4 regions of the Buttiauxella sp. BIGb0471 genome follow, and region 1 is predicted to be linked to each of the others. Evidence: predicted binding sites of a transcription regulator. Region 1 holds the regulator's gene; each other region holds the start of a gene.
What was found. Region 1 encodes Fur, which represses iron uptake genes when iron is present. Its sites were predicted from a motif close to ATAATAATGAGAACNACTATCAA; they were not measured.

Region 2: the regulator Fur is predicted to act here: its motif matches at 4,868-4,890, upstream of gpmA (2,3-diphosphoglycerate-dependent phosphoglycerate mutase).
Region 3: the regulator Fur is predicted to act here: its motif matches at 3,459-3,481, upstream of fhuF (siderophore-iron reductase FhuF).
Region 4: the regulator Fur is predicted to act here: its motif matches at 6,577-6,599, upstream of sodA (superoxide dismutase [Mn]).

Annotation. Positions count from the first base shown of each region.
Region 1 covers NZ_JANUEU010000002.1:124,904-132,325, reverse strand. The annotation lists gene ybfF (esterase) at 69-845, shown strand; gene ybfE (LexA regulated protein) at 981-1,262, shown strand; gene fldA (flavodoxin FldA) at 1,414-1,944, shown strand; gene fur (ferric iron uptake transcriptional regulator) at 2,227-2,679, shown strand; gene chiQ (ChiQ/YbfN family lipoprotein) at 2,769-3,101, opposite strand; gene chiP (chitoporin ChiP) at 3,149-4,546, opposite strand; gene glnS (glutamine--tRNA ligase) at 5,018-6,685, opposite strand; gene nagE (N-acetylglucosamine-specific PTS transporter subunit IIBC) at 6,864-7,422, opposite strand, start outside.
Region 2 covers NZ_JANUEU010000001.1:323,118-330,539, reverse strand. The annotation lists gene modF (molybdate ABC transporter ATP-binding protein ModF) at 1-232, shown strand, start outside; gene galE (UDP-glucose 4-epimerase GalE) at 445-1,461, shown strand; gene galT (galactose-1-phosphate uridylyltransferase) at 1,471-2,517, shown strand; gene galK (galactokinase) at 2,521-3,669, shown strand; gene galM (galactose-1-epimerase) at 3,663-4,703, shown strand; gene gpmA (2,3-diphosphoglycerate-dependent phosphoglycerate mutase) at 4,913-5,665, shown strand; gene aroG (3-deoxy-7-phosphoheptulonate synthase AroG) at 5,729-6,781, opposite strand; gene M2371_RS01530 (YbgS-like family protein) at 7,102-7,422, shown strand, end outside.
Region 3 covers NZ_JANUEU010000003.1:484,196-491,617, reverse strand. The annotation lists gene M2371_RS13030 (LuxR C-terminal-related transcriptional regulator) at 1-489, shown strand, start outside; gene M2371_RS13025 (YbaK/EbsC family protein) at 539-997, opposite strand; gene M2371_RS13020 (PTS sugar transporter subunit IIC) at 1,252-2,598, shown strand; gene fhuF (siderophore-iron reductase FhuF) at 2,649-3,440, opposite strand; gene M2371_RS13010 (diguanylate cyclase) at 3,558-4,622, opposite strand; gene M2371_RS13005 (DUF1435 domain-containing protein) at 4,894-5,133, shown strand; tRNA gene M2371_RS13000 (tRNA-Leu) at 5,186-5,272, opposite strand; tRNA gene M2371_RS12995 (tRNA-Leu) at 5,307-5,393, opposite strand; tRNA gene M2371_RS12990 (tRNA-Leu) at 5,423-5,509, opposite strand; gene rsmC (16S rRNA (guanine(1207)-N(2))-methyltransferase RsmC) at 5,630-6,661, opposite strand; gene M2371_RS12980 (DNA polymerase III subunit psi) at 6,769-7,191, shown strand; gene rimI (ribosomal protein S18-alanine N-acetyltransferase) at 7,160-7,422, shown strand, end outside.
Region 4 covers NZ_JANUEU010000004.1:146,832-154,253, reverse strand. The annotation lists gene glyS (glycine--tRNA ligase subunit beta) at 1-850, shown strand, start outside; gene uspF (universal stress protein UspF) at 905-1,339, opposite strand; gene M2371_RS14580 (HTH-type transcriptional regulator) at 1,530-1,820, opposite strand; gene M2371_RS14575 (MFS transporter) at 2,090-3,472, opposite strand; gene M2371_RS14570 (DUF3053 domain-containing protein) at 3,843-4,553, shown strand; gene cspA (RNA chaperone/antiterminator CspA) at 4,829-5,041, shown strand; gene yiiM (6-hydroxyaminopurine reductase) at 5,119-5,793, opposite strand; gene sodA (superoxide dismutase [Mn]) at 5,864-6,484, opposite strand; gene M2371_RS14550 (L-fucose/L-arabinose isomerase family protein) at 6,771-7,422, shown strand, end outside.

The sequences.
Region 1 (7,422 bases):
TTGCGGCAGTGCGGCAGAATGCCGTTATGATACCCTAACCTCACGAAGTAAAAAAAAAGAACTTTGCCATGAAATTGAATGCTCGCCTGCAAACTGCGCAACAATTGACTAGTAATTCTCCCATCGTCCTCATCCACGGTCTTTTCGGTAGCCTTGATAACCTGGGCGTGCTGGCCCGTGACCTTGGGCAGGATCATTCTTTGCTGCAAATCGATCTTCGCAATCATGGATTATCGCCACGTAGCGATGAAATGAACTACTCTGCAATGGCGCAGGATGTTGTCGAAACGCTTGATGAGTATGGCATTAAGAAAGCCATTATTATCGGCCATTCCATGGGCGGGAAAGTGGCCATGGCGTTAACAGCTATCGCCCCAGAACGTATCGATAAACTAGTGCTGATTGATATCGCCCCGGTGGATTATCAAGTGCGCCGCCACGACGAAATTTTCGAAGCGATCAATGCAGTTAGCCGCGCAAACGTGAAAACTCGCCAGCAAGCCGCCGTCGTTATGCGCGAGCATCTTGATGAAGAAGGCGTGATTCAGTTTTTGCTGAAATCCTTTGCTGACGGCGAATGGAAATTCAATGTGCCGGTGCTGTGGGAGCAATATGAGAATATTGTCGGATGGAAAAACATCCCTGCCTGGAACGAACCGGCGCTGTTTATTCGCGGTGGTGCATCTCCTTATGTTGACGAATCTCACCGCGAGCAGCTGCTTTCGCAGTTCCCACAGGCCCGTGCGCATGTAGTTGCCGGTGCTGGTCATTGGGTTCACGCCGAAAAACCTGATGCTGTTTTGCGCGCAATTCATCGTTTTATCGGTGAATCCGTAGCAAACTGATTAAAAACAAACCGACTGGCCGCAAGTTGCGGCTAACGCGTTGGCGCGCAAGCCATGCTGATGTATGATTGCGCGCTAAATTGCGCCAGAGCACCCCGCTCAGTGCCACCTGAATTCCCTGTCAGTAGTCTAATCATGGCAAAAGAACAAACGGACCGTACTACATTAGATCTGTTCGCGGACGAGCGTCGCCCGGGGCGACCAAAAACAAATCCGCTAACGCGTGATGAGCAATTGCGTATCAACAAACGCAATCAACTCAAGCGCGATAAAGTACGCGGCCTGAAGCGAGTGGAGCTAAAGCTCAATAACGATGCGGTAGATGCTCTCAACCAACTGGCTGAAGCGCGCAACATCAGCCGTAGCGAGCTGATTGAAGAGATACTACTCGCACAACTGAAGCAGCATCTCAGTTAGTTTTAGTGCTATGTCCTGGTATGCAATGTTGCAGTCTGTGCACACCGGGGCGATAGCAGTTTCCGCACCACGAAGTGTTCTGCTATGATTGCCCTATCTGTGGCCAAATAGCAGCCACCATACCATTAAGTATCAAGAGGTTATTTTACTCATGGCAATCGTAGGCATTTTTTTCGGCAGCGACACTGGTAACACCGAAAATATCGCGAAAATGATTCAAAAACAGCTCGGTAAAGAAGTTGCTGAGGTGCATGACATTGCTAAGAGCAGCAAAGAAGACCTGGAAGGCTTCGATATTCTGCTTCTCGGCATCCCAACGTGGTATTACGGTGAAGCACAATGCGACTGGGATGATTTCTTCCCGACGCTGGAAGAAGTTGATTTCAATGGCAAACTGGTTGCTCTGTTCGGCTGTGGCGACCAGGAAGATTACGCAGAATACTTCTGTGACGCGTTAGGCACTATCCGCGACATCATTGAGCCACGAGGCGCAGCTATCGTCGGTCACTGGCCAACGGCGGGCTACCATTTTGAAGCCTCTAAAGGTCTGGCTGACGACGATCACTTTGTTGGTCTGGCTATCGACGAAGATCGTCAACCAGAACTGACGGCTGAACGCGTTCAGAAATGGGTCAAACAAGTTTCTGACGAGCTGAACCTGGCAGATATCATCAACGCCTGATGCCAGATGTGGCGCAACTATTGGGTTGCGTCACATTGATAGATATTATCGATTAAAATAATCGCTACAAATTTTTAACTTTTCAGTTTGTCCCTGTACAATGAACTCCTGATCAAAAAGCTAGCAAGGCAAACAAATCGCGACTCAGCCGCCATTTTTTAGCTTGATTATGCATAATACTTGCGGTTCCCATTTAGAAATGGCAGTTCTATAATGAGACGCATTCATCTTAACGCTCACCCTGAGTCCGAGCGAATCGTTAAGCAACAGGACAATTTCCGCATGACTGACAATAATACCGCATTAAAGAAGGCCGGCTTGAAAGTCACGCTTCCGCGATTAAAAATCCTTGAAGTGTTGCAAGGGCCGGTGAACCACCACGTCAGTGCGGAAGACCTCTATAAACGTCTGATTGATATGGGCGAAGAGATTGGTCTCGCCACCGTTTATCGTGTACTAAACCAGTTTGATGATGCAGGCATTGTGACTCGTCATAATTTCGAAGGCGGAAAATCCGTGTTCGAACTGACGCAGCAGCATCACCATGACCATCTGATCTGTCTGGATTGCGGCAAGGTTATTGAATTTAGTGATGATTCAATCGAAGCCCGCCAGCGCGAAATCGCATCACGTCATGGCATTCGTCTGACTAACCACAGCCTGTACCTTTACGGTCACTGCGCTGAAGGTGATTGCCGTACTGATGAAAACGCACACGAAATCAGCGAAAGGTAATCTGCATCTTTTGGCATCTGATTCAGCTGCCAGATGTAAAAAAACCGGTGAGGAAGCTCACCGGTTTTTTTATGGCTTACGCACTACCATTATTTGTTGTTAGCGCGAATCTCTTGCCAGATTTTATCGCACTTGGCTTTGACCGCCTGGTCATTACCCGTACGAGTTGCCTGGATGCAGTTCTGGTAATCCAGGGTACGAACCGTTTCTTTCTTCGCGAAATCCTGATGCTCTTTTTCCTGAGCCAGTACATTCAACACGCTTTGGCAGGCCTGAATTTTATCCGGGTTACCTTCTGCGGTGTTAATACAGGCGCTATACGCTTGTTTCAATTTAGTATCTTCCGGAGCCGTTTTAGGTTGTTGCTGCGCACACGCACTCAAACCTAACGCCATCACCACTGTCAGAACGATTTTTTTCATGCTTGATATCCTTAAGAAATCCGGGCGTTTTCACGCCCGGATTCGAATCAGAAGATGGTGAACGGTGCGATAACAATGAATTTCACGTCACGCTCATCCTGGAAGATGTTGCCGTAACCACCGCCCCAGCTTGGGATGTCGGAATGGTTGTCGTATTGAGTGAAGTGCAGTTTGAACAGAGTGCCTTTCGCACGGCCATCCTGAACGGTATACAACGCATCAAGGCTGTACGCAGATTCTTTCAGGCGGTTATCCGCATCATAGTAACCGTCTGTGGTTGGTTTGGAGCTTGGTTTAGCATCCCATGCGTAAACATAAGATGCACCCACTGCCCAACCCGCAAGATTCCAGTTGCTCAGGTCATACATCGCGCCCGCAAATACCGCTTTTTCACCGTTGGCGTTGAAGTCAGAGCGGTTATCCCACCACACATCAAGACGACCGTTGGAAGAGGCGTAGGTTGGCGTCATACGCTGCAGGAAGTAGCCCTGTTGGCCATCGGCCTTAACCACGGTTCCTTCAAGGCGCAAATCAACCTGACCGACTCTGTATCCGAGAGTCAGTGCCTGCAACCATGCTGTGCCGTCGTAAAGATCGTTCACGCTGCCGTCAGAAACTTTGTCACGCGTGCCGTAGAACTGGTAGCTGGTGGTTAACGGGCTGCCCGCGATATCAAATTTGTAGCTCGCCTTGGTGAAATACTGATCAACATAACCTTCAGCCTGACCAAATGCAGCCTCAAGAATCAGGTCATTTTTGAAGTCATATTTCGCGCCAAGGGAATGTAAATATTCTACTTTGGTGTTCTTATCGTTCTGATAGAACTTGTCCATTTCCAGGTGCCACGGAGCTTTATACTCGTTGGTCCACATGTAGGAGAAGCTCAACGCACCAGAATCGCCATAGTCAAAGTTTGCACCAGCTTCTGCGCCCTGGTAAGTACCCGGCATAAAGCTCCAGTGTGGTGCTAACAGAGTTTGACCGGTTGGCTGAATGTAACCACCACGCGCCCATACCGGGCCGTATTTGAATTTAGCTGCTGCTTTATAGAGGCTGATGCCGCTCTTATCGCCGGAATAATCTTCGTCATAAGCTTTGTTAGAAGAGGAGAATGCGATTTCGTTTGGGTGACCGCTGTTAGCGTTTTCTGCCATTTCGATAGCAGTAAAGGCCGCAACGTCCAGACCAAACATGTCTGCGGCATAACCTGACTGGAAGTCCAGGTTTGCGTTCCATGTGGAGTGCGCAAGGTTAGTTTCGTATTTACCCGTTGTGACGTCTTTACGGTCACGCTCACGCTGCCAGTAATAAACGCCGCCGGTCAGCGTTGAATCATCAATAAAACCTGCTGCCGTTGCCTGAGGGATGACCACTAATCCTGAAAGAGCCGTAACACCTGCGATTGCAAGCGCCAGCGCACTACGTTTGCCACTAAACGTACGCATAGAAAATTCCTCTTTGACGAATAAATAATCGCTGGACGTTAAAAGACGTCATGTAGCGAAAAAAGTAAAAATGCCTAACGGCTAAAGCGGTTATGAATATTTGCCCGCATTACTGCTTCCTTAAGACTATTTTTCGCGACGCGAATTATCAACGACTTTGTAAGAGTTCATTCCGATATTATGACAGAGAGCACATAATTTATGAGTATTTGTAACAATAAGCGACTCAAGAGTTTTATCTTGATAATTGAAATTATTAACATACAAAACTCTATATGAGAGCGCTCACACAATTAAACAAAGAATTATTAATGTTCCGATATTGACCGTGAAAATTTTGCAGTGAGGAGCGCAAATAACATTAATTCGCAACGCGAATGTGAAGAAATGTTTAACCAGATGATTCTAAAGCGAAAAAAAACGCCGCGATTTGCGGCGTTTTTGTCATACATTGACCATGTAACCTTAGGGTTATTCGCCCATTTTGGCCCAGGTATCACGCAGCCCGACGGTACGGTTAAACACCAGTTTTTCAGCTGTTGTATAACGACTATCCAGGCAGAAATAACCTTCGCGCTCGAACTGATACGCTTTGCTGATTTCGGCATTTTTCAGGCTTGGCTCGACAAAACCTTGCTTGATGACCAGAGATTCCGGGTTAATTGTGGCCAGGAAATCTTCAGCAGCCCCAGGGTTCGCCACGCTGAACAAACGGTCGTAAAGACGAATTTCAACCGGCAATGCATGTTCAGCACTAACCCAATGAATTACACCTTTCACTTTACGTCCATCAGCCGGGTCTTTGCTTAATGTGTCCGGATCGTAGGAGCAATGCAGCACGGTGATGTTCCCTGCTTCATCTTTCTCAACACGATCGGCTTTAATCACATACGCATTACGCAGACGAACTTCTTTGCCCAGCACCAGACGCTTGTACTGTTTGTTGGCTTCTTCACGGAAGTCAGCGCGGTCGATGTAGATTTCACGGCTAAACGGCACCTGACGGCTACCCATCTCTGGTTTGTTAGGATGGTTGGGCATCGTGACCATTTCAACTTCGCCCTGCGGGAAGTTTTCAATGATAACTTTTAACGGATCCAGAACAGCCATCGCACGCGGCGCGTTCTCGTTCAGGTCGTCACGGATACAAGATTCCAGGGCAGCCATTTCAACGGTGTTGTCTTGCTTGGTCACACCAATGCGCTTACAGAACTCACGAATAGAAGCGGCAGTGTAACCACGACGACGCAGACCAGAGATGGTCGGCATACGTGGGTCATCCCAACCCTCTACAACCTTCTCAGTCACCAACAGGTTCAGCTTACGCTTGGACATGATGGAGTATTCGAGATTCAGGCGCGAGAACTCGTACTGACGCGGGTGCGCAGGAATAGTGATGTTATCCAACACCCAGTCGTACAGGCGACGGTTGTCCTGGAATTCCAGCGTACACAGGGAGTGCGTAATGCCTTCCAGAGCATCGGAAATGCAGTGGGTGAAGTCGTACATCGGGTAGATGCACCACTTGCTGCCGGTCTGGTGGTGGTCGGCAAACTTGATACGGTAAATAACCGGATCGCGCATGACGATAAACGGCGAAGCCATGTCGATTTTCGCACGCAGGCACGCAGTCCCTTCAGCAAACTCACCGTTACGCATTTTCTCAAACAGCGCGAGGTTTTCTTCAACGGTGCGGTCGCGATATGGGCTGTTTTTGCCAGGAGAGGTCAATGAGCCGCGATATTCACGGATTTGTTCCGGAGTCAGTTCATCGACATACGCCAGACCTTTATTGATCAGCTCAACCGCATAGTTAAACAGCTGGTCGAAATAATCAGAGGAATAACGGATGTTGCCAGACCACTGGAAACCAAGCCATTCAACATCGTGCTTAATTGAATCAACGTATTCGATGTCTTCTTTTACCGGGTTGGTGTCATCGAAACGCAGGTTGCACTGGCCTTGATAATCTTGCGCGATACCAAAATTCAGGCAGATGGATTTTGCATGGCCGATGTGCAGATAGCCGTTTGGCTCTGGCGGGAAACGGGTGCAAATGCTGGTGTGCTTACCATTGGCCAAATCTTCATCAATAATCTGGCGAATAAAGTTAGTTGGGCGGGCTTCTGCCTCACTCATCGCGGGTTCCTCTGTGCAAAAACTTTAGTTATTCGCCCATGATCTTATAAGCAAGCGTCGGAAACAACCTTTTGTTGAATAAATAAGGGGATTGGGAAGGGGCGGCGGGGGCAATAAAAAAGCGGCTGGAGAAAATACTCTCCAGCCGCTAAAGGCACAATCTATGACTCAGGAGCGATTATTTGCCTTTAATTTCATACAGAGGCGTTTGGCCTGCAACGACGGAACCTTGCGCCTGGATAACCAGACCGCTGTAGTCGTCGATATTGCTGCAAACAACCGGGCTAATCATGGAGCGAGCATTGGCGTTCAGGAAATCAAGATCCATTTCCAGAATCGGCTGGCCTGCAACCACTTCAGCACCCTCTTCTACCAGGCGAGTAAAGCCTTGTCCGTTCAGCGCGACGGTATCAATGCCCATATGGACAACGATCTCAGCACCCTTTTCGGTTTCAAGACAGAACGCATGGTTGGTATTGAAGATTTTTACGATAGTACCGGCAGCTGGTGCGACAACTGTTTTCTCAGTTGGCTTAACAGCTACACCATCACCTACCGCTTTGCTGGCGAATGCTTCATCAGGAACCTGCTCCAGCGCTACCACATCACCCGTTACTGGTGAAACCAGTGCCGCGATAGTGACAGCGTTTGGTACAGCCTGTGGTTTTGCAGCAGCAACTGGCGCAGCGGTCGCAGAAGCGGCAGCCGGAGCAGCAGCAACATCGCCAACTGTTTTC
Region 2 (7,422 bases), on a different contig from region 1:
GAAACACCCAACACTGCTGATTCTCGATGAACCGCTGCAAGGGCTTGATCCACTGAATCGTCAGCTGGTGCGCCGTTTCATTGATATCTTGATTGGCGAAGGAGAAACCCAGTTGCTGTTTGTTTCTCACCATGCGGAAGACGCACCGCAATGCATCACCAGACGGTTAACTTTCGTGGCTGACGGCGACGCTTATCGTTATCAGTTTGAAGATTTACCCGCCGCGCGTTAAACACTTCATCGGTAGGGTGAATTTTATCCACCCTACTTTCAGACAACCCGCAACATCCCTACGACACCTATTTGTTTTATAATCACTTTTCTGGCTTTTGAGTGCGCCTGAAACATTAGTGTAAACGATTCCACTAATTTAGCCCGTGTCACACTTTTCGCATCTCTGTTATGCTATGTTTATTACATACCATACGCGCAATGGAGCGAAAAATGAGAGTATTGGTAACAGGTGGTAGCGGTTACATTGGCAGTCACGCTTGTGTGCAACTGCTGCAAAATGGCCACGATGTCGTCATTCTGGATAACCTCTGCAACAGTAAACGCAGTGTGCTGCCGGTGATTGAACGTCTTGGCGGAAAACACCCGCTGTTTATTGACGGCGATATTCGTGATGAAGCCTTACTGGCTGAAATTTTCCACGATCATCAAATTGATGCTGTTATCCATTTTGCCGGGCTTAAAGCCGTAGGCGAGTCGGTTAACAAGCCGCTGGAATATTACGACAACAACGTCACCGGTACTTTGCGCCTGATTTCTGCGATGCGTGCCGCCAACGTCACCAACTTCATATTCAGCTCTTCCGCCACCGTTTATGGCGATCAGCCACAAATCCCTTACGTTGAAAGCTTCCCGACCGGTACGCCTGCAAGTCCATATGGCCGCAGCAAGCTGATGGTTGAACAGATTCTGGCTGATTTACAAAAAGCCCAGCCAAGCTGGAGCGTGGCTTTACTGCGTTACTTCAACCCGGTCGGCGCGCATCCGTCAGGGGATATGGGCGAAGACCCGCAAGGTATTCCAAACAACCTGATGCCGTATATCGCGCAGGTTGCCGTCGGGCGCCGCGATTCGCTGGCGGTGTTTGGTAATGATTACCCAACCGAAGATGGCACAGGTGTCCGCGACTATATTCATGTGATGGATTTAGCCGATGGTCATGTTGCTGCTATGCAAACGCTACAAGGTAAGCCTGGCGTGCATATCTATAACCTCGGTGCAGGTGTTGGTAGCAGCGTGCTGGATGTGATCAACGCTTTCAGTACCGCTTGCGGCAAGCCGGTGAATTATCACTTCGCCCCGCGCCGTGAAGGCGATCTCCCCGCTTACTGGGCAGATGCCACCAAAGCCGACCAAGAACTTAACTGGCGTGTCAGCCGGACTCTGCAAGAAATGGCAGATGATACCTGGCGCTGGCAATCTCGCCATCCTCAAGGTTATCCAGACTAAGGAAATGTGATGGAGCAGTTTAACCCGGTGGATCATCCACATCGTCGTTACAACCCATTGACCGGACAATGGATCCTGGTTTCCCCGCATCGGGCTAAACGCCCATGGCAAGGGGCGCAGGAAACACCGTCCCAAGAAACCTTACCGACGCACGATCCGGATTGTTTCTTGTGTCCTGGTAATACGCGCGTAACGGGCGATAAAAATCCGCAATATACCGGCACGTTTGTTTTTACTAACGACTTTGCTGCGCTGATGACCGACACCCCGGATGCGCCTGAAAGCAGCGATCCTCTGTTACGTTGTGAAAGCGCACGCGGTACCAGCCGGGTTATCTGCTTTTCACCCGACCACAGTAAAACGCTGCCGCAGCTTTCTGTCACCGCGTTGGAAGAAGTGGTGAAAACCTGGCAAGAACAGACTGCGGACTTAGGCCAAACCTACCCGTGGGTGCAGGTTTTTGAAAATAAAGGCGCGGCGATGGGTTGCTCCAACCCGCATCCGCACGGCCAGGTTTGGGCAAATAGTTTCCTGCCCAATGAAGTGGCGCGTGAAGATGCATTGCAGCGCGAATACTTTGCTGAAAATGGCTCGCCAATGCTGGTCGATTACGCACAGCGCGAGCTTAAAGATGGCAGCCGCACGGTTGTTGAAACCGAACACTGGATTGCTGTGGTGCCTTACTGGGCTGCCTGGCCGTTCGAAACGCTGCTGCTGCCAAAAACGCATATCCTGCGCATCACCGATTTAACGGCAGAACAACGCAGTGATTTAGCCGTCGCGCTGAAAAAGCTGACCAGCCGTTATGACAACCTGTTCCAGTGCTCATTCCCCTATTCTATGGGCTGGCACGGCGCACCGTTTACTGGTGAAGAAAACAGTCACTGGCAACTGCATGCCCACTTCTATCCGCCATTGCTGCGAAGTGCGACGGTGCGTAAATTTATGGTCGGCTATGAAATGCTGGCTGAAACTCAACGTGATTTAACCGCAGAGCAAGCCGCAGAACGCTTGCGTGCAGTGTCCGATATCCACTTTCGCCAATCCGGAGAATAAAAAATGAGTCTGAAAGATAATACCCAACACATCTTTGCCGAGAAATTTGGCTATCCGGCGACCCACACCATTCAGGCTCCGGGGCGCGTAAACCTGATTGGCGAACATACCGATTACAACGACGGCTTCGTACTGCCTTGCGCAATCGACTACCAGACAGTAATCAGCTGCGCGAAACGTGACGACCGCATGGTGCGTGTCATCGCTGCGGATTATGACAATCAAGTGGATGAGTTTTCACTGGATAAACCCATTCTGAGCCACGATACACAGCAATGGTCTAACTACGTGCGCGGTGTCGTTAAGCATCTGCAAAAACGTGACAAGAACTTTGGTGGCGCTGATTTAGTGATCAGCGGCAACGTACCCCAGGGCGCGGGTTTGAGTTCATCAGCCTCTTTGGAAGTAGCGGTCGGTACGGTGTTCCAGAAGCTTTATCATCTGTCCCTTGATGGTTCACAAATTGCGTTGAATGGACAGGAAGCAGAGAACCAGTTCGTCGGCTGTAACTGTGGAATTATGGATCAGCTGATTTCAGCGTTAGGCAAGAAAGATCACGCATTACTGATCGACTGCCGCACGCTGGGCACCAAAGCTGTTTCGATGCCAAAAGGCGTGGCAGTTGTCATCATCAACAGTAATTTCAAACGCACGCTGGTCGGTAGCGAATACAACACCCGCCGCGAGCAATGCGAAACGGGCGCACGTTTCTTCAGCCAGAAGGCGCTGCGTGACGTGCAACTGTCCAAATTCAATGAAGTGGCTCATGAGCTTGACCCGGTTGTGGCCAAACGCGTGCGCCATGTTCTGACTGAAAACATCCGCACCGTTGAAGCCGCTGACGCGCTGGCAAAAGGTGACTTGCTGCGAATGGGCGTGCTGATGGCTGAATCTCACGCATCGATGCGCGACGATTTTGAAATCACCGTACCGCAAATCGATACGCTGGTTGAAATCGTGAAAGCGACTATCGGCGATAAAGGCGGTGTACGTATGACGGGTGGCGGCTTCGGCGGTTGCATCGTGGCGCTTATCCCGGAAGATTTGGTTCCAGCGGTTAAACAAGCGGTCGAAAAACAGTACGAAGCGAAAACTGGTATCAAAGAAACCTTCTACGTTTGCAAACCTTCGGAGGGCGCTGGCCAATGCTAAAAGAGACTCCACAGCTCGCACCAGACGGGCAACCTTTCCGCATCTCCACCCTGCGCAATAGCGCGGGGCTGGTTGTCACCGTGATGGACTGGGGCGCAACTTTGCTGTCATGCCGCGTACCGATGAAAGATGGCAGCGTGCGTGAAACGCTGCTCGGCTGCGAAACGCCGGAAGATTATCTGAATCAGTCGGCTTATCTGGGCGCAACCGTAGGACGTTATGCCAACCGCATTGCTAACAGCCAGTTTGAGCGTGACGGTGTTACCGTAAACGTCACTGCTAATCAGGGCGCGCACCAGTTGCATGGTGGCCCGGACGGGTTTGATACCCGCCGCTGGCGCATTGTGCGTCAGAACGAGCATGAAGTGCTGTACACGCTTGATTCGCACGATGGCGACCAGGGTTTCCCTGGTGAGTTACGCGCTACGGCGCGTTATGCGTTAACCGAAGATAACTGCATTACTGTTGAGTTCCGTGCAAAAACCAGCAAGCCGTGCCCAGTGAATCTGACCAATCATGCATATTTCAACCTTGATGGTCAGCAGAATGATATTCGCCAGCATCGTCTGCAATTGTTGGCTGACAGCTATTTGCCCGTCGACAGCAGCGGTATTCCGCAAGCCGGGCTTAAAGATGTGGATGGCACCAGCTTTGATTTCCGCACACCAAAAACTATCGCTGATGATTTCTTGAGTGATGACGATCAGGTGCTGGTGAAAGGCTACGATCATGCTTTCTTACTACAGGCGCAAGGCGATGCCAGCCTGCCCGCAGCACACGTCTGGTCGAGCGACAATAAACTGCAAATGACGGTCTACACCACGGCACCAGCGTTGCAATTTTACAGTGGTAATTACCTTGATGGCACGCCTGCACGGGAACAAGGTACTTACAGCGCATACCAGGGTCTGGCACTGGAAAGTGAGTTTCTGCCAGATAGCCCAAACCACCCTGAATGGCCACAACCCGATTGCTGGTTACAGCCCGATGATGAATATCTGAGCATTACAGAGTACGAATTTACTCCACTCTAAGTTTTTCGCCCTCCTTCACGGAGGGCGATTATTATTCAGATCGCTGGATTTCCCGCCATTTAGCGACAAAAATATAACAACCGTTCACATCCACCTTACACTCCACACTCTTTTTCGCTATGTTAAACGTTTAGCATTGCCGCTGGCCCCTTTGCGGCAATATAATGATAATCGTTATCATTAATCGCAGGCTTATTAAGGAGTAAACTATGGCTGTTACTAAGCTGGTTCTGGTTCGTCACGGTGAAAGCCAGTGGAACAACGAAAACCGCTTCACTGGTTGGTATGACGTTGATCTGTCTGAGAAAGGTCAAACCGAAGCGAAAGCTGCAGGTAAATTGCTGAAAGACGAAGGCTACTCCTTCGACTTTGCTTACACTTCTGTGCTGAAACGTGCCATCCACACACTGTGGAATATCCTCGATGAACTGGATCAGGCCTGGCTGCCAGTTGAGAAATCATGGAAGCTGAATGAGCGTCACTACGGTGCGTTGCAGGGTCTGAACAAAGCTGAAACCGCAGAGAAATACGGTGACGAGCAAGTTAAACAATGGCGTCGTGGTTTTGCTGTGACTCCACCAGAATTAACTCGCGATGATGAGCGTTTCCCAGGCCATGACCCGCGTTATGCAAGTCTGACCGACAAAGAACTGCCAACGACTGAAAGCCTGGCACTGACCATCGATCGTGTTATTCCTTACTGGAACGAAACCATTCTGCCACGCATGAAAAGCGGCGAGCGCGTCATTGTTGCCGCTCACGGTAACTCCCTGCGTGCACTGGTTAAATTCCTTGATAACCTGAGCGAAGAAGAAATTCTTGAGCTGAATATCCCAACTGGCGTGCCATTGGTTTATGAGTTCGACGAGAACTTCAAACCACTGAAACGTTACTATCTGGGCAATGCTGATGAAATCGCAGCAAAAGCCGCAGCGGTAGCAAACCAGGGTAAAGCGAAGTAATTCGTTAGATGTGAAAAAGGCGTGGTTTTCACCACGCCTTTTTTTATGCAACAGTGCTGCTAATTAGCCACGGCGAACTTTAACCGCATCTGCCAACTGACGCAGAACAGTTTCAGTATCTTCCCAGCCGATACACGCATCGGTAACGCTTTTGCCGTAAACCAGCGGTTCGCCACTCTCGAGGCTCTGATTGCCTTCTACCAGGTGACTTTCAATCATCACGCCGGTAATAGCGGCATCGCCACTCGTAATTTGCTGGCAAACATCGGCACAAACTTCAATCTGCTTCTTGAATTGCTTGCTGCTATTCGCATGGCTGAAATCGATCATCACCTGCGCTGGCAGACCCGCTTTTTGCAAGTCAGTCTTAACCTGAGCAACATGAGTAGCGCTGTAATTTGGCTCTTTACCGCCACGCAGAATGATATGGCAATCGCCATTCCCACTGGTGGTGACGATAGCTGAGTGACCCCATTTGGTCACAGACAGGAAGCTGTGAGGCGCGCCAGCCGCATTGATCGCATCAATGGCAACCTTCATGGTGCCGTCAGTACCATTTTTGAAACCCACCGGGCAAGACAGGCCAGAGGCGAGTTCACGGTGAACCTGAGATTCTGTAGTACGTGCACCGATAGCACCCCAGCTCATCAAGTCCGCCAGATACTGCGGGGTAATCATATCTAAAAACTCACCCGCAGCAGGCAGGCCAGAGTCGTTGATGTCTAACAACAGCTTACGAGCAATGCGCAGGCCATCGTTGATTTTATAGCTGTTATCCATTTCAGGATCGTTGATCAAACCTTTCCAGCCAACCGTGGTGCGCGGTTTTTCAAAATAAACGCGCATTACGATTTCCAGCTCACCTTGCAACTCTTCACGCAGCTCAAGCAAACGTGCGCCATATTCTTTCGCCGCTTTAACGTCGTGAATGGAGCAAGGGCCAATAACCACCAGCAGACGATCGTCATTTCCTTTCAGGATTTTATGAATCGCTTTGCGCGCGCCAGATACGGTGGCGGCGGCTTTTTCTGTGGCAGGGAATTTTTCGAGCAGCGCTACTGGCGGTAACAGTTCGTTGATTTCTTTGATGCGTAAGTCGTCGTTCTGATAATTCATGATATGTCCGGGAATGGCCTTGAGATTTAGCTTAGTTGCAATCCCTTCAATCTATCGCTTCAAGCCTGAAGTGTAAACGGGCTTTTACACTTCAGGCGGAATATTCCTGGAAACGACCTAAAAAGCGTCAAAAAATGGTAAAACCCCGGTTTACCGCTACAATTTTTAATTGTTAACACTAAAAAGTAGTCCTTTAGCAAAATTGTATTCTGACGTGATGTTAATCAGTGACATATTTAGTCGATAAATGGCACAAGCTCAGAATAAAGCAAGTGCACTGTTGGAAGAAGTTATCCAGCAATAACAACCAGAACAGGAGCATGATGATGAAAAAATTAACCGCACTTTTCCTGACAGCAACCCTTTCAGTCGCCAGTGGTCTGGCAATGGCCGCAGATACTAGCGGTGACAATAATGGCCAGGCAAACGCCGCTGCATCAGCAGGCCAGGTCGCACCGGATGCGAATCAGAACCTTGCGCCTAAAGGCGTTGATAATAGCAATATCAATAATGGCGGCACTATGCTTCATCCAAATGGCTCAACCAGCAGTAGCGGTATGACCAGCGACGGGATGAGCAAAGATGAAATCCATAAAAATTCGATGTGTAAAGACGGTAAATGCCCGGATACCAACCAAAAG
Region 3 (7,422 bases), on a different contig from region 1:
GAAATTTTCAATGAATGTGAACTCCTTAATTCACTGCAAAATCAGTATCGACAGGTTCACTGGGTTATTACCTTGCCCGCCCATTTGACAAATATCGCTATTGAACGCCTGCTGACTTCCAGAACGTCATTACTTTCTTTGCATGAGCCGATGGGCAGTATTATTGAGCATGTCTTTAATTGCGGCGGCGAAGTCGAAAGAATTAGCAGGCTGTTATTGCAAGAGAAAGCGGCGCAATCAACTCGTGCGGAAGTGGTCAGTACGAATCTGACTTTTTCTGAGCGTCGCGTGTTACGGCTAATCAGCAAAGGTTGGCAATTGACGCAAATTGCGACACTGCTCGAGAAGAATTATAAAACCGTCAGTGCGCAAAAAAGCAGTGCGCTGCGTCGTCTGTCATTGAAAAGTGATGCTGAAATGTATGCGTGGATGATCAGCGAACAGGGTATGCAGGAGCTGAATTTGTCGCCGCGCAACCCGGTAATGTGAAGTTTGTCAGGTATGACTGAGGAGAGTTAGCCTATCCTCAGTTTTCTGTTTATTGGCAAACATCGACCCAATGTGCGGCGGTGAGTTCTGCCATGCGAGTTGGGGAAATCCGTACCGCGCTATGAGTCGCCCCGGCCGCGGGTAAAACCTCTTCGTACTGTTTCAGTGAAATATCACAATAAACCGTTAAAGGATTCTCCAGGCCAAATGGGCAAACGCCGCCTACGGGGTGGCCTGTCCAGATAACCACTTCGTCGCTGCTTAACATGCGAGCTTTGGCACCAAATACGGTTTTGAGTTTCTTATTATCCAGACGTGCATCACCTTTCGCGACAACCAGCACGACCTGATCTTTTATTTTCAACGACAATGTTTTAGCAATTTGACCCGGTTCAACATTATGAGCCGCTGCAGCCAGGGCCACCGTTGCCGTGCTTTGGTTCAGTTCTATGATGTCGATATCAGGGGCGTTTTCGGCAAAAAATTGCCGGACGGACTGCAGGCTCATGCTTTTCTCCCATTTTAGCCAGCAAATAATTTGGCATAAGTCTGTGCTATATGTAAACCAGTGAAATTCGCCCTCTGGATGCTGAGTGAAAGGGTGATGTTGTGATGTGAAATGCCTAAAGAAGCTAAAGATTCGGTGATTTCTCGATCTTCTTCACAATCACTGCAACCGGTTTCAGTAACCGGTTGCAGTGCGTGAAATAGCGATGAATACTGAAACGGTCACCTTCCTGTATCCAATAATAAGAGCAGCCTATGTCTACGAATCATGCAGCCTTTAATTTGATATTTCGCTTTGTAGAAAACTACGTTAGCCCTGTCGCCGGGCGAATCTCCTCACAACGCCACGTGATGGCGATCCGTGATGGGTTTATCTCTGCGATGCCATTTATGATTGTCGGTTCGTTCCTGCTGGTCTTTGCATATCCTCCATTCTCGCCAACCACCACCTGGGGTTTTGCGCGTGCGTGGCTGGACATGGCAAAACAGTTTGAAGGGCAAATTCTGACGCCGTTTGATATGACGATGGGCATTATGTCTATCTACATTTGTGCGGCTATTGCCTACAACCTCGGTAAACACTATGTGAAGTCGCACGGCCTTGATCCGTTCATGTGCGCGATGCTTTCGCTGATGGCATTTTTGCTGGTGGCGGCACCGAAAACTAAAGGCGTTATGCCAATGGATAGCCTTGGCGGAACGGGGATCTTCACTGCGATCCTGGTTGCGATTTATTGCGTTGAGATGATGCGTTTCCTTAAAGCGCACAATATTGGGATCAAACTCCCAGACCAGGTGCCACCGATGATCAAAAACTCATTTGATCTCCTGATTCCGGTTCTGGTTGTGGTGCTGACGCTTTACCCGCTGAGTCTGTTTATTCAGTCGCAGTTCGATATGCTGATTCCACAAGCGATTATGTCGGTGTTTAAACCGCTGGTATCTGCGGCTGACTCATTGCCTGCGATTCTGCTGGCGGTGCTGATTGGCCACCTGCTTTGGTTTGCCGGGATTCACGGTGCGGCTATCGTTTCCGGTATGCTGCAAATGTTCTGGCTGACCAACCTGGGTATGAACCAGAGCGCACTGGCGCAAGGTGCACCGCTGCCACATATCTTTATGGAAGCGTTCTGGACGTTCTTCATTGTAGTGGGTGGTTCGGGTGCAACGATGGGGCTGGTGATTTGCTACCTGCGTAGTAAGTCAGCGCATCTGCGCTCAATTGGCCGCCTGAGTATCGTTCCTACCTGTTTCAACATTAACGAGCCGGTCATTTTCGGTACACCAATCGTCATGAACCCAGTGTTCTTTATTCCCTTCCTGCTGGCACCAATGGTGAACGCCGTTCTGGCCTGGGGAGCAATGAAGATGGATTTAATCGGGCGTGTGATTTCAGTTGTACCATGGACAGCTCCGGCACCTATCGGCGCTGCATGGGCACTGGGTTGGGACTTCCGCGCAGCAATTCTGGTAATTCTGCTGGCCGTTGTTTCTGCCATCATTTACTTCCCGTTCTTCAAAGTGTACGAGAAGCAATTGCTGGAACAAGAAGCAGAAGAAGCACAAAAAGCGTCTGGAGAAGAGAGTCAACAGGCGGCTTAATTGGATAGTGAGAAATGAGATGAAACGGTGGGGAAACCCGCCGTTTTGTTTTATGACTTTAAAGTGCAATCACCACAGCGTTGAACATCCGGCAGTTTATAGCGCTGGCAGCAAGTACGGCGAACCAACAAACCTTCACGAAGGATAACGGTGCGATAGAGCGGGTTGTCCTGGCCATTTTTCAGCTGTTTTTCAAAGAAACAGGCGTGGCGTAATTCGGCAATGGTCGATTCATCCAGCAGTTCTCTAAGCTCACCAAAAAACCAGTTCAGCAAATACCCAGTATTACTCCAGATAAGTTTCCCGTTAATTTCGCCGCTGTTTTCCAGAGCATCAACCACCGGCATTAGCCCGGTAACAAGCAACTTTTCCAGGCGTTGAACTAACGGCTGGGTGGTGGCAACTTTGTCTTCCTGAATATCTAACCAGAAGGTGGCGGCTCTACCCGTTTCGTGAAATTCCACCTGAATGCGCTGAGGATCGATATCCAACGCCCGTGGCTGCGTCACGAGCGCCATCACCAACGGCGGGACCAGTAAACCCAGATACCATTGCGCCCAAAGAGACTTTAGCGGTTTTCCCTCACGGGCAAGCTGCGGCTGATTACGATAAATATGGTCACTGTAGCTGGCAAGAAGGGAGGCAAGGGTTGCGGGTTGCGACCATTGGCGGAGAGTCAGGCTGTTTGCGGGCGCAGATTCGTTGAGTTTGATGATGTCGTTGAAATAGGGTTTGTGCGCGGTGAATGATGCCCGTAGCTCATCCGCAAGCGTGGGTTGTACGCTCGCAAAAGGCGGTTGCCACGCCAGATAATCATCAAACTGTGTAGATTGAAACGCCATCGACAAACAAGACCACTAATACAAATGATAATGATTGCCAATCCTATCTATAGATAATGCCTTTGGCAAGGCCATTTTATGCGCAATAAAAAAGGGAGGAAGTCATGCGGTATTGGTTTAAGCCGGTAGCAGTGAATCGCTAATCAGGATGCTATTACGACCCTGACGTTTTGCCCGATAGAGTGCGGTATCCGCCTGGCGGAGTGCTTCTTCAATATCGGACTGCTCAAGTGCTGCGATACCAATACTGGCGGTCACATGAGTGGCGACGTCGTCATTAAACAGGTGAGGGATTTTCAAATCGTACACGCGTTGGCGAATTCGCTCTGCCGTTTGAATGGCGCGTTCGGCATCAATATCCGTCAGCAATATCATAAATTCTTCGCCGCCATAGCGCGTAACGACATCACGTGAGCGAACTGCATCGCGAATCGCGGCTGAAACATGCGTCAGAGCCTGGTCGCCCATGCTGTGACCGTAGTTGTCGTTGTAGGCTTTGAAATGATCAATATCTAACAGCAGAACGAAATGCTGTCCTGAGCCTAACGCCAGGATGGTATCAAGACGGTTACGGAACCCACGGCGGTTATACAAACCCGTGAGTGGATCGAGCATACTCAAATCATTAAGCGTTTCTTTTTCTTCGAGTAATTTATCCATCAATCGACGGGTGAAATTATCATTACGTTTCTGAATGATATGTTGAATCGTGATGCCAATACCGGGGAGGACGACTGAATACAATACACGTGGCCAGTTTGCGCCATGGTCGAGCCATAAAATGACGGCGGTTGCGGGCAAGCATGATGCGAAAAAGGCCTGGATATTATTAATAAAAGAAATCGAGCCAATAAATAATATCGCCAATAAAGCGATAATGAGGAAATTAAGATCGACGACAGGCATCGCACTGACTTTTATATAGATATGCCAGGCCCAAAGCAGCCCAATAATTAACGAAACCATATTAATATTAATTAGTTTCTTTTTGTTAATGAACTGCCAAAGCAGACACGACATGCTGATCACCAGCACCATGATGATGGGCACGGTGAAATGTTGAGTGTTGGCTGACGGCGACACGATACTAAATCCCGCAGAGAATGCGTTCAGTAATAAAAATAAACGCAACGAGAGTTGATGCTTCCCTTTGAGTAATGCGCGCCAGGTTGTTGCTGTCATATCAAAATAGTTCTTACACTCATGCTCAACGTTATGTTGTTGAATAATATTATAAAAAGATACAGGTGAAGTGATGATTCAATGTGATTATATAGTTTTTATTTATGGATTTAACATCGCTGCTCAATCTATCACCTTAAGGAAAATATGTCATCAGATGATGAGGAATGCTTAACATTTCTAATGTAAAACGGTGAATACACCATGCTGACAAACGAGAAATTATATCATATGATATTGGTTATCATTACCACTTGGTGCAATAGCTATGATTTTACAACGGCGGTTAGAAAGCGGGTGGGGAGTATTGATTCCTGGAGGGATTGTCTCTGCTTTGCTGTGTCTTGATCTTACGTTTAGCGAGTGGCGGGTACTGATTGTATTGGGATTATTGGCGACCACGGGCATGTTGTACCATAAACGGTTACGTCATTTTGTGCTGTTGCCATCATGCGTTGCATTTGCCAGTGGGCTTGCGCTTGTGATGATGAATCTGGAAGTAATGAAATAGGGAAGTAAAACTGAGAATGACAAAAGTGAAGCGAGAAGAGGGTGATAAGAGTTGGTGCGAAGAGAGGGACTTGAACCCTCACGCCCGTTAGAGCACTAACACCTGAAGCTAGCGCGTCTACCAATTCCGCCACCTTCGCAAATCAAGTCTTATCTAAGATATCGCCTTCGCATTGGTGCGAAGAGAGGGACTTGAACCCTCACGTCCGTAAGAACACTAACACCTGAAGCTAGCGCGTCTACCAATTCCGCCACCTTCGCGCAGTGCGAACGATATCTTGCGTGGTTAATGGTGCGAAGAGAGGGACTTGAACCCTCACGTCCGTAAGAACACTAACACCTGAAGCTAGCGCGTCTACCAATTCCGCCACCTTCGCATACCCACAACACCGAAGTATTGTAACCACGGAGGCGCATTCTAGATGTTTTCTGCGCGTCGTCAACAGTTAATTTAGCGCCGCTTTTCTAATCGCTGCAAAAAGCGGCACAACAAAGTGTTAGCGCTTCTTCACGCCACGCATAACAACTGAGCGGTAAACTTTGAAACGACCTGTCTGGGCGATAACTTCGTGGTTGCCAAACGTTTCATCCAGCACGTCTGGATACGCCAGGAAGGCGTTAGCCACGATACGCAATTCACCGCCCATATTCAGATGACGAACCGCACCACGAATCAGCTGGTGAGCTGCATCAAGGCTGGTTTGCAGGCCATCATGGAATGGCGGGTTAGAGATAATCATATCAAAACGACCATTCACTTCGGAATAGACGTTACTGGCGATAACTTCGCCTTCGATTTCATTGGCAGCAAGCGTTGCACGGCTCGCAGCAACAGCTGGAGCAGAAACATCACATAAAGTCAGACGGACTTTTGGAGAGTGTTTGGCAAGCGTTACTGCCAGCACACCCGCACCACAACCGACATCCAGCACTTTGCCTTTAGTATGCGCAGTGAGCGTGGAAAGCAGCAGTTTACTGCCGGTATCCAGACCATCACGGCTAAACACGCCTGGCAGAGTTTTGATCGTCATATCATTGTGTTGATATTCATCCCACCAGGAATGTTCATCAAACTGCGGTTGTTTTTCCAGACGACCGTGATAGAAGCCACAACGACGCGCGCTGTCGATTTTATTGAGCGGGCTGAATTCTGCGAGCATTTGCTCAGCACTACGAACGCCGCTGCGGTTTTCACCGACCACAAAAATGTCGCTGCCAACCGGCATCAACGACAAAATGTTCATCAACTGGAACTGAGCTTCTGGCTTGTTCTTCGGCCAGTAATAAATCAGGGTATTGCAATCGCCAAGGGTGCTGGCATCAGCAACCAGGCCGTATTGCGCGTCTTCGCCCATCTGTGCGCTTAAAACCTGCCAGTGGTGAAATTGTTGTGTATGGACGCGACTTGCAGCCGTTTCAAAACGGGCCGGCAGATCGTCTTGTAAATCACCGGCAAACAGCACGCGGCTCTCGGTAAAATCATCGCTATGGCGCAGCAGCACTTCACTTGCCGGGGTTAACGCAGACATCAGGACACTCCTATTAAAGCAGAGCGGCGATTATAGAGCTTTAATGGCGCATATTCGATGAATTTGCTATATTTGCGCCCCAATTGGCACTCTCAACAGGTTTCGCTATGCCTCATATACCTTTGCGACGTGACTGGTTGTTACAACAACTGGGCATTACCCAATGGGAGCTGCGACGCCCGGCCGCGTTACAGGGCGAAATTGCCGTCTCACTGCATGAAAACGTCAAATTACTGATGGTTGCCGAAGACCTTCCGGATCTCAGCGATCCGTTGGTAAACGATGTTTTGCGCAGTTTAAATCTGAGCGTACAGCAGGTTATGCAACTGACGCCTGAACGAGCTGCAATGCTGCCAACTGACAGCCGCTGTAATAGCTGGCGATTGGGTGTGAGTGAAACGCTCCCCATTCCAGGTGCGCAGTTAGCGACTCCCGAGTTAAACGAGCTTTATCACAATGGCGCGGCGCGAAAGGCGCTGTGGCAGCAAATTTGCGAACATGAAAACGATTTCTTCCCTCACCACCAGTGACTTGAGCCAGGCATACGCCATTGAACTTCGCAGCCATGCTTTCCCATGGAGTGAAAAGACCTTCGCCAGTAACGAAGGTGAGCGCTATTTAAATTTACGTCTCGACGTAGACGGCAAGATGGCGGCGTTTGCAGTGACGCAAGTCGTACTGGATGAAGCGACGCTGTTTAATATTGCGGTCGATCCTGATTTTCAACGTCAGGGTTTGGGCCGCCAGTTGCTGGAGCATTT
Region 4 (7,422 bases), on a different contig from region 1:
CACCCAGGGCGTGATGGGCATGCACTATGCGCGTCACGACGGCGAAGCCGAAGACGTTGCTGTTGCGCTCAACGAGCAATATCAGCCGCGTTTTGCGGGTGATGCTCTGCCGTCTAACCTGGTGGCCTGTGCTGTGGCAATCGCCGATAAAATGGATACCCTCGCGGGCATCTTCGGTATCGGTCAGCATCCAAAAGGCGACAAAGACCCGTTTGCTCTACGTCGTGCCGCCTTGGGTGTTCTGCGCATCATCGTTGAGAAAAACCTGCCGCTGGATCTGCAAACTCTGACCGAAGAGGCCGTGCGCCTTTACGGCGAGAAGCTGACTAACCAGAAGGTTGTCGACGAAGTCATCGACTTTATGCTGGGCCGTTTCCGCGCCTGGTATCAGGAAGAAGGCCACAGCGTGGATACTATCCAGGCCGTGCTGGCGCGTCGTCCAACCAAACCTGCTGATTTCGATGCGCGCATGAAAGCGGTTTCGCACTTCCGTACCCTGGAAGCGGCGTCAGCTTTGGCCGCAGCGAACAAGCGTGTATCCAACATTCTGGCGAAGTCAGACGAAACGCTGCAAGACCACGTACGCGCTTCTGTTCTGAAAGAAGCGGAAGAAATGGATCTCGCCCGTCAGCTGGTTATCCTGCGCGATAAACTGGAGCCGTTCTTCGCTGAAGGCCGCTATCAGGAAGCGTTAGTGGAACTGGCCGCGTTGCGTGAGCCAGTCGATAAGTTCTTCGACAAAGTGATGGTGAACGCAGAAGATAAAGAGCTGCGTATCAACCGTCTGACGCTGCTGGCTAAACTGCGCGAGCTGTTCTTGCAGGTTGCAGATATTTCGTTGCTTCAGTGACGGTATAGTGTTGAATAAAAAACCCGCCTCGGCGGGTTTTTTTATGGCTAAAACTCAGCGAACAACCAGCACAGAACACCTCGCGTGGCGAACCACGGCTGCAGCGTTTGAACCAAGTAAATAAGTCGACATGCTAGGTCGGTGAGAGGCGAGAATAATCACATCGGCATCAATATCTTCGGCAAGCCCGAGGATATGATCTTTTGGTGTACCGCTCAGAACATGCTTTTCGATACGGTCGTCCGGAATCTTAAACTTAGCGATGATATCGCTCAGTGTTTCCAGGGCAGCCGCCTCCCTTTCTCTGGCATCCGGCGCGATCGAAGCATAACCCAGGCCGTAAGAGGCAAAATAGGTATAGTCGGGGATAACGGCCAGGAAGTGGATTGTGGCATCGTCGAGCTTTGCATAGTTTTCTACATGTGGAATGACCTGTTTGGTCAGTTCCATTTCAGAGATATCGATAGGAACGAGGATTTTCTTAGACATACAACCTCCTGTTGATTGCTTGTGATAACCCTCTTTAATTTATGGATTATATTTGCGATTCCTGAAGTGACCCAGGTCAGGTTTCGGCATATTGCCGCGTCATTTCATACTATTTACGTAGCGTTCAAAAACAACAAACCCCGCATCAGGCGGGGTTTTGGTTAAGGCAATCAGGGTACAAATGATAAAATTATTCCATCAACTGCTTACTGATGGTTGGATTCGCTTGTATCAAGCGCATCAACTTCAGTTCGGTATTGGAGGGTCTGAGTCGTTTTGATTCCCACTCCTGTACCATCGTCACGCTAACACCCATTGCGCGGGCAAAATCATCAATCTTAAGTCCGGTACTTTTTCTTAGTTGTTCAAATTCAGAAAATGCATTGGGCTTATCACTAAGAGCCATCGTTTGTGGCCGGTCTTTAAACACAATCTGCTCAAGGTTGCTCAGCAGCTCAATCATTGGATCTTTATATTCCATCGAGTACTCCTCATAAATCACACAATGGATAGTGAACACGTAAGAAGCTCATTAAGAGTAGTTGGAAAAAAAGCGGGCCGATGATTTTCAGGCTAACTATTTTTTTACTGGCAGCGGCTTATGCGTTTCAGCAAAAAAACTAAGCGGCATAACGAATTGAAAAGTCGGTGTAGTTGCGGCGTGAGTATAAATTTGTAAAAGGATATGCAAATTATGCAAAACGGCGGGGCTAGCCCGCCGTGTGCTTGTTTAAGTAATAAAAGTTTCCATCATGCTTTTTGCGTAGCTTTATCCAGTTCGTGATTTTCTACGCGATTTGCTCCATGCGCTCGCAGGCCCGCCCAGGATTTCACCATCAGCGCAGTGGCAGAAAGCACTGCCGGAATCGCCAGTAACATGAAAATAGTTTTGAATGACAGCTCGGCCTGCATCAGGAATGCACCACTAAATGCACCCAGAATACCGCCGAAACGCCCAAGCCCTAACATCCACGCCACGCCGGTTGCACGCCCTTGCGTTGGATAAAAGCCCGCTGCCAGCGCAGGCATCGACGATTGTGCGCCATTCATAATGGTGCCTGCGATAAACACCATCACGCCCATTAACACCAGGCTTGAGGTCGAGAAACCGACCAGGCAGACGAACACACCTGTCAGCAAATAACCCACCGCGACCACTTTGTTCGGGTTTAGCTTGTCCATCAGCGCACCAATAATGAGCACGCCAATGCCACCGCCCAGCGGGAACAGCGCGGTGATAATCGACGCCTGGCTCAGTGTTGCTCCGGTTTCACGAATCAACAGCGGCAGCCAACTGGTCAGGAGATAGAAAATCAGCAAGCCCATGAAGTAGGTGATGCACAGCATTAATGTTCCCACCAGATAACGCGGTGAGAAAATCACGCCAAGCGCGGTTTTATCTTTGATATGACCACCCACTTCGTTAAGCACGAAGCGCAGATTTTCACCCGACGGTAACGGGGCGATACGCCGCATAATCGTGGCGATATCTTTTTGTGGCTTGTTTTTTACCACCAGATAGCGGGCTGATTCAGGAAGCCAAATCATTAGCACCACGGACAGAATCAGTGGCATCACACCGCCGAGCACTAAAACGCTTTGCCAACCGTAGTGGGGAATCATCCACGCGGAGACAAAACCGCCCATTGATGACCCAATCGGGAAGCCGACGAACATCAGGTTCACCAACAGCGCACGTTTACGCTCGGGTGCGTATTCAGACATCAATGTTGCGGCATTGGGCATGGCGGCACCAAGACCCAGACCGGTTAAAAAACGCAGCAGGGCGAGGGACGTCAGGCTGGTGGCAAAGGCGGTCAGCAAGCTAAATCCGCCGAAAACCAGAATTGAGAGCACTAACACTTTTTTGCGCCCGATGCGGTCAGCCATTGGCCCGGCGGTTAACGCGCCCACCGCCAGCCCAACCAGTGCCGCACTCATTACCGGGCCAAGATCGGATTTCTGCACACCCCATTCCTGCACCAGGTCAGAGGCGATAAAACCGATGATTGCGGTATCGAAGCCGTCCAGTGCTACGGTAATAAAACAGAGAACGAGGATCATCCATTGGTATCTGGAAAAGCGATTGTTGTTTATAAATGCCTGAATATCAGTCGTTGTTGTCTTTGTCATAAGGCATGTCCTGTAGGATACAGAGATGTTCGATTATCGAACAATAATTCGTTAATCGTTCGTTAAATCAAACCACTCAGCAGGCTATTGGGCAATCATCCCTCGGGTGTTAGTGTGCGATTATCGTACTGATTACGTGGGCGTTGACTGAAATATTGGAATTAACCTTCTAATATTAATAGGTTGGTAGTGATTTCTCAGCGACAAAGCAACGCCGAATTTGTGAGAAAGATAACAATCATGCAACATCAATTTGCCTTAAGAGATTAATGCGAAAGGGTATCTTGCAAAGTCAGGTTGGACTATCCTTAGCAGCATTATTGGGTACGCATTTGTGCTTTGGCACTGAATGGTGAAAGGAGTAGAAAAGATGGCGACAGGTAAGTCCTGGTCACGCTGGTTTGCGCCGCTTGCGGCAATTTTAATGGTAGTGAGCTTGAGCGGTTGCTTTGATAAAGAAGGCGATCAGCGCAAGGCATTTATCGATTTCCTGCAAAATACGGCGATGCGCAGCGGTGAACGTTTGCCGACGCTGACAACCGACCAGAAAAAGCAGTTTGGCCCGTTGGTTTCTGATTACGCGATTCTGTATGGTTTCTCCCAGCAGGTGAACCAGGCGATGGACGATGGTATGCGTCCGGTAGCCGACAGCGTAAACAGCATTCGTGTACCGCAGGATTACATGACCCAGAGCGGCCCACTGCGTCAGGCGAACGGTTCTCTGAATGTGTTAGGCCAGCAAGTCCAGAATGCAAAAATGCAGGCCGACAGCGCGCGCTCCACGTTGAAACAACCAGACGATCTGAAAGTGGTGTACGACAAGGTTTATGAGAAAGTGGTTATTGCTCCGGCAGAAGCCATGGCTCCGCTGATCCCAGCGGCACAAACCTTTACTGCGCAACTGGTGCAAGTGGGTGATTTCATCCAGCAGCAGGGGACTCAAGTTGGTTTCACCGCGGGTGGCATTCAGTTCCCAACGTCACAGCAAGCCAGCCAGTATAACTCGCTGATTGCTCCGCTGGCGTCACAGCATCAGGCGTTTATGCAGGCATATTCAACGGCAAAAAACTCCATGCAGTAATGGTGATTTCCCCCGCTTAATTGCGGGGGATCCCAGAGGTGGCTTGAGCTCCAGCCCTGTGGACGGCTAAAATAAACCTTGTTATTCACCCTGCTTATATGAGTTAATACATCCATCGGTTTGAAGCACAGAACCTTTAAGCAGTTTAGTAGCGCAGTCCTCAAAGAGTTATCATAGATACCCTTCGACGTGATCTACCTTCCTTTATCGCTTTAAAAATCTGTAAAACATTCCAATTGCGCCGGAAGGCAAATTTAATTTAAAAGGTAATATCTATGTCTAACAAAATGACTGGTCTCGTAAAATGGTTCAACTCTGACAAAGGCTTCGGCTTCATCACTCCTGACGATGGCTCAAAAGACGTGTTCGTACACTTCTCTGCTATCCAGAACGATGGCTACAAGTCTCTGGACGAAGGCCAGAAAGTGTCTTTCACCATCGAAAGTGGTGCTAAAGGCCCAGCTGCTGGTAACGTAACTAGCCTGTAAGGTTAGCGTTAGCAAAGCTAAGAATTTAAAAACCCGCCTCGGCGGGTTTTTTCGTATATGGGGTTTATTTACCCAACTTACTTACCAAATAGCCGTCGCGAATTATCTTCAATCTTCCCGGAAATGCGCCGTTTCTGCATGGTGCGCGTCCAGCTAACGGACAACCCCGCCGCCGACAGCAATCGGTGATACTGCTCATCATCAAACGGCATATGCCACGCCGTAGCAATCGCTTCTGCCACCGTCACATCACTCAGACGAGAAACCAGCTCCAGCGGTGATTCCGTCGATACATTTCCCGCCAAAACTACCCGATACAGCCAGCCGCAATAACCCGTTTCCTGCATCAAGGATGACATATCATGAATGCCAAAATGGTAATTCAGCTTGTAGCACGGCGAGCGCGGTTGCGTGACCTGAATCAGCGCCTCACCCCAACGGAAAATATCGCCGATATAAACATCTTTCTCGGTCAGGCCTTCGGTCGATAAATTTTCACCATAGGCCGGAGCTGTAAATAGTTCTGCCTGCTCAGGGAATTCACGCGCCCAGTAGGTGTAATGCTCACGTGGATAGTGGCACAACGCGCGATCCGGCCCACCATGAATGATTTTTTCAGCCTGCTGATCGCCTTCGAGCCCCAGTTCAGTGAGTTTTAGCTCACCGTCAACCTGATATTTAGCGATAGCACTCGGCCTGCTGCCTTCGTATTCGCGGACTTTGCCAAGATAAACGTTTAGCGGATAGTGCATCTGAACCTCCCTGCAACAGACATAAAAAAAGCGAGCCATCAGGCTCGCCTCTCGTCAGCTGCAATGCAACTTATTTTTTAGCGGCAAAACGTGCTGCTGCTTCGTCCCAGTTCACGACATCCCAGAATGCTTTGATGTAGTCAGGGCGACGGTTTTGGAATTTCAGGTAGTAAGCGTGTTCCCAAACGTCCAGGCCCACGATTGGGAAGCCGGAAACGCCAGAAACGGCTTCGCCCATCAGTGGGCTGTCCTGGTTTGCAGTAGAAACGACAGCCAGTTTGTCACCTTTCAGAACCAGCCACGCCCAGCCGGAGCCGAAGCGAGTTGCTGCTGCTTTCTCAAATTCTGCTTTGAAGTTGTCAACGCTACCGAAATCACGCTCGATGGCCGCCTTCAGGTCACCTTGCAGGGTGGTGCCCGTTTTCAGGCCTTTCCAGAAGAAGCTGTGGTTTGCGTGGCCGCCCGCGTTGTTACGCAGAACGGTTTTCTTGTCTGCTGGCAGTTGATCCAGTTTAGCGATCAGCTCTTCAACTGGCAGGCTTGCGAACTCTGGCAGAGATTCCAGCGCTGCATTCGCGTTATTAACATACGCCTGGTGGTGTTTGCTGTGATGGATTTCCATCGTTTGTTTGTCGAAATGAGGTTCCAGGGCGTCGTAAGCGTAAGGCAGGGATGGCAGGGTATAGCTCATATTCATTATCTCCTCGAAGGGGTGGATAGATAAATGAGCGGCGAACAACCTGTTAACGCCGCGTAATCAGTTGGTTCATTATAGTTAATTAAATGATATTGAAAATGATTATCAATGCCGTACTTTTTATAAGGTTATCACTTTTCGGCATGTTGGCGAAAATGTGAGCATTGTCAGGCGGATAAATCGTTTTTTGCCACGCTGTTCAGAAACTGGCATTACGGCAAAGGCAGTGCAGCAAAATTAGGGTGATAGTCGGCGTTTCTTTGAATCCTGGAGCACCATCATGTCGCTTAATGTCGCCCTTTTTGGTATTGGCCTTGATACTTACTGGCCGCAGTTTTCGGGTCTGGAACAACGTCTGACGGGGTACTTACAGCAAATTGATCAACGCCTCACGAAGTTTAATGCCAAGGTCATCAACGGCGGCCTGATTGATAGCGTGGCCAAAGCCGATACTTTTGCCACGCAACTGCAAAGCCAACCGGTCGATGCCATCGTGCTCTACATTAGCACCTACGCGCTGAGTTCCACTGTTCTCCCCCTGGTGCAAAAAATCAACAAGCCGGTGATTATCCTCGCCCTGCAACCCGAGCTGGGTTTGCCGTACGGGAAAATCCGCGACATGGCCGATCGTGGCGAACGCACCGGCGAATGGCTGGCCCATTGCCAGGCGTGTAGCGCACCTGAACTGGCGAACGTGTTTAATCGGGCGGGGATTCGCTACCAGCTGCTTGTGGGCGCATTGCAGGGCGATGAGTACGTCTGGCAGCAAACGGAACAGTGGCTGCAAGCGCTGGAAGTACAAAAAGGGTTAGCGGCGTGTCAGGTGGGGGTGCTCGGACATTATTACGACGGCATGGTCGATGTTTACAGCAACATGACTAACCTGAGCGCCAGACTCGGCGTGCGCTTCAAACCGCTGGAAATGTGCGAAC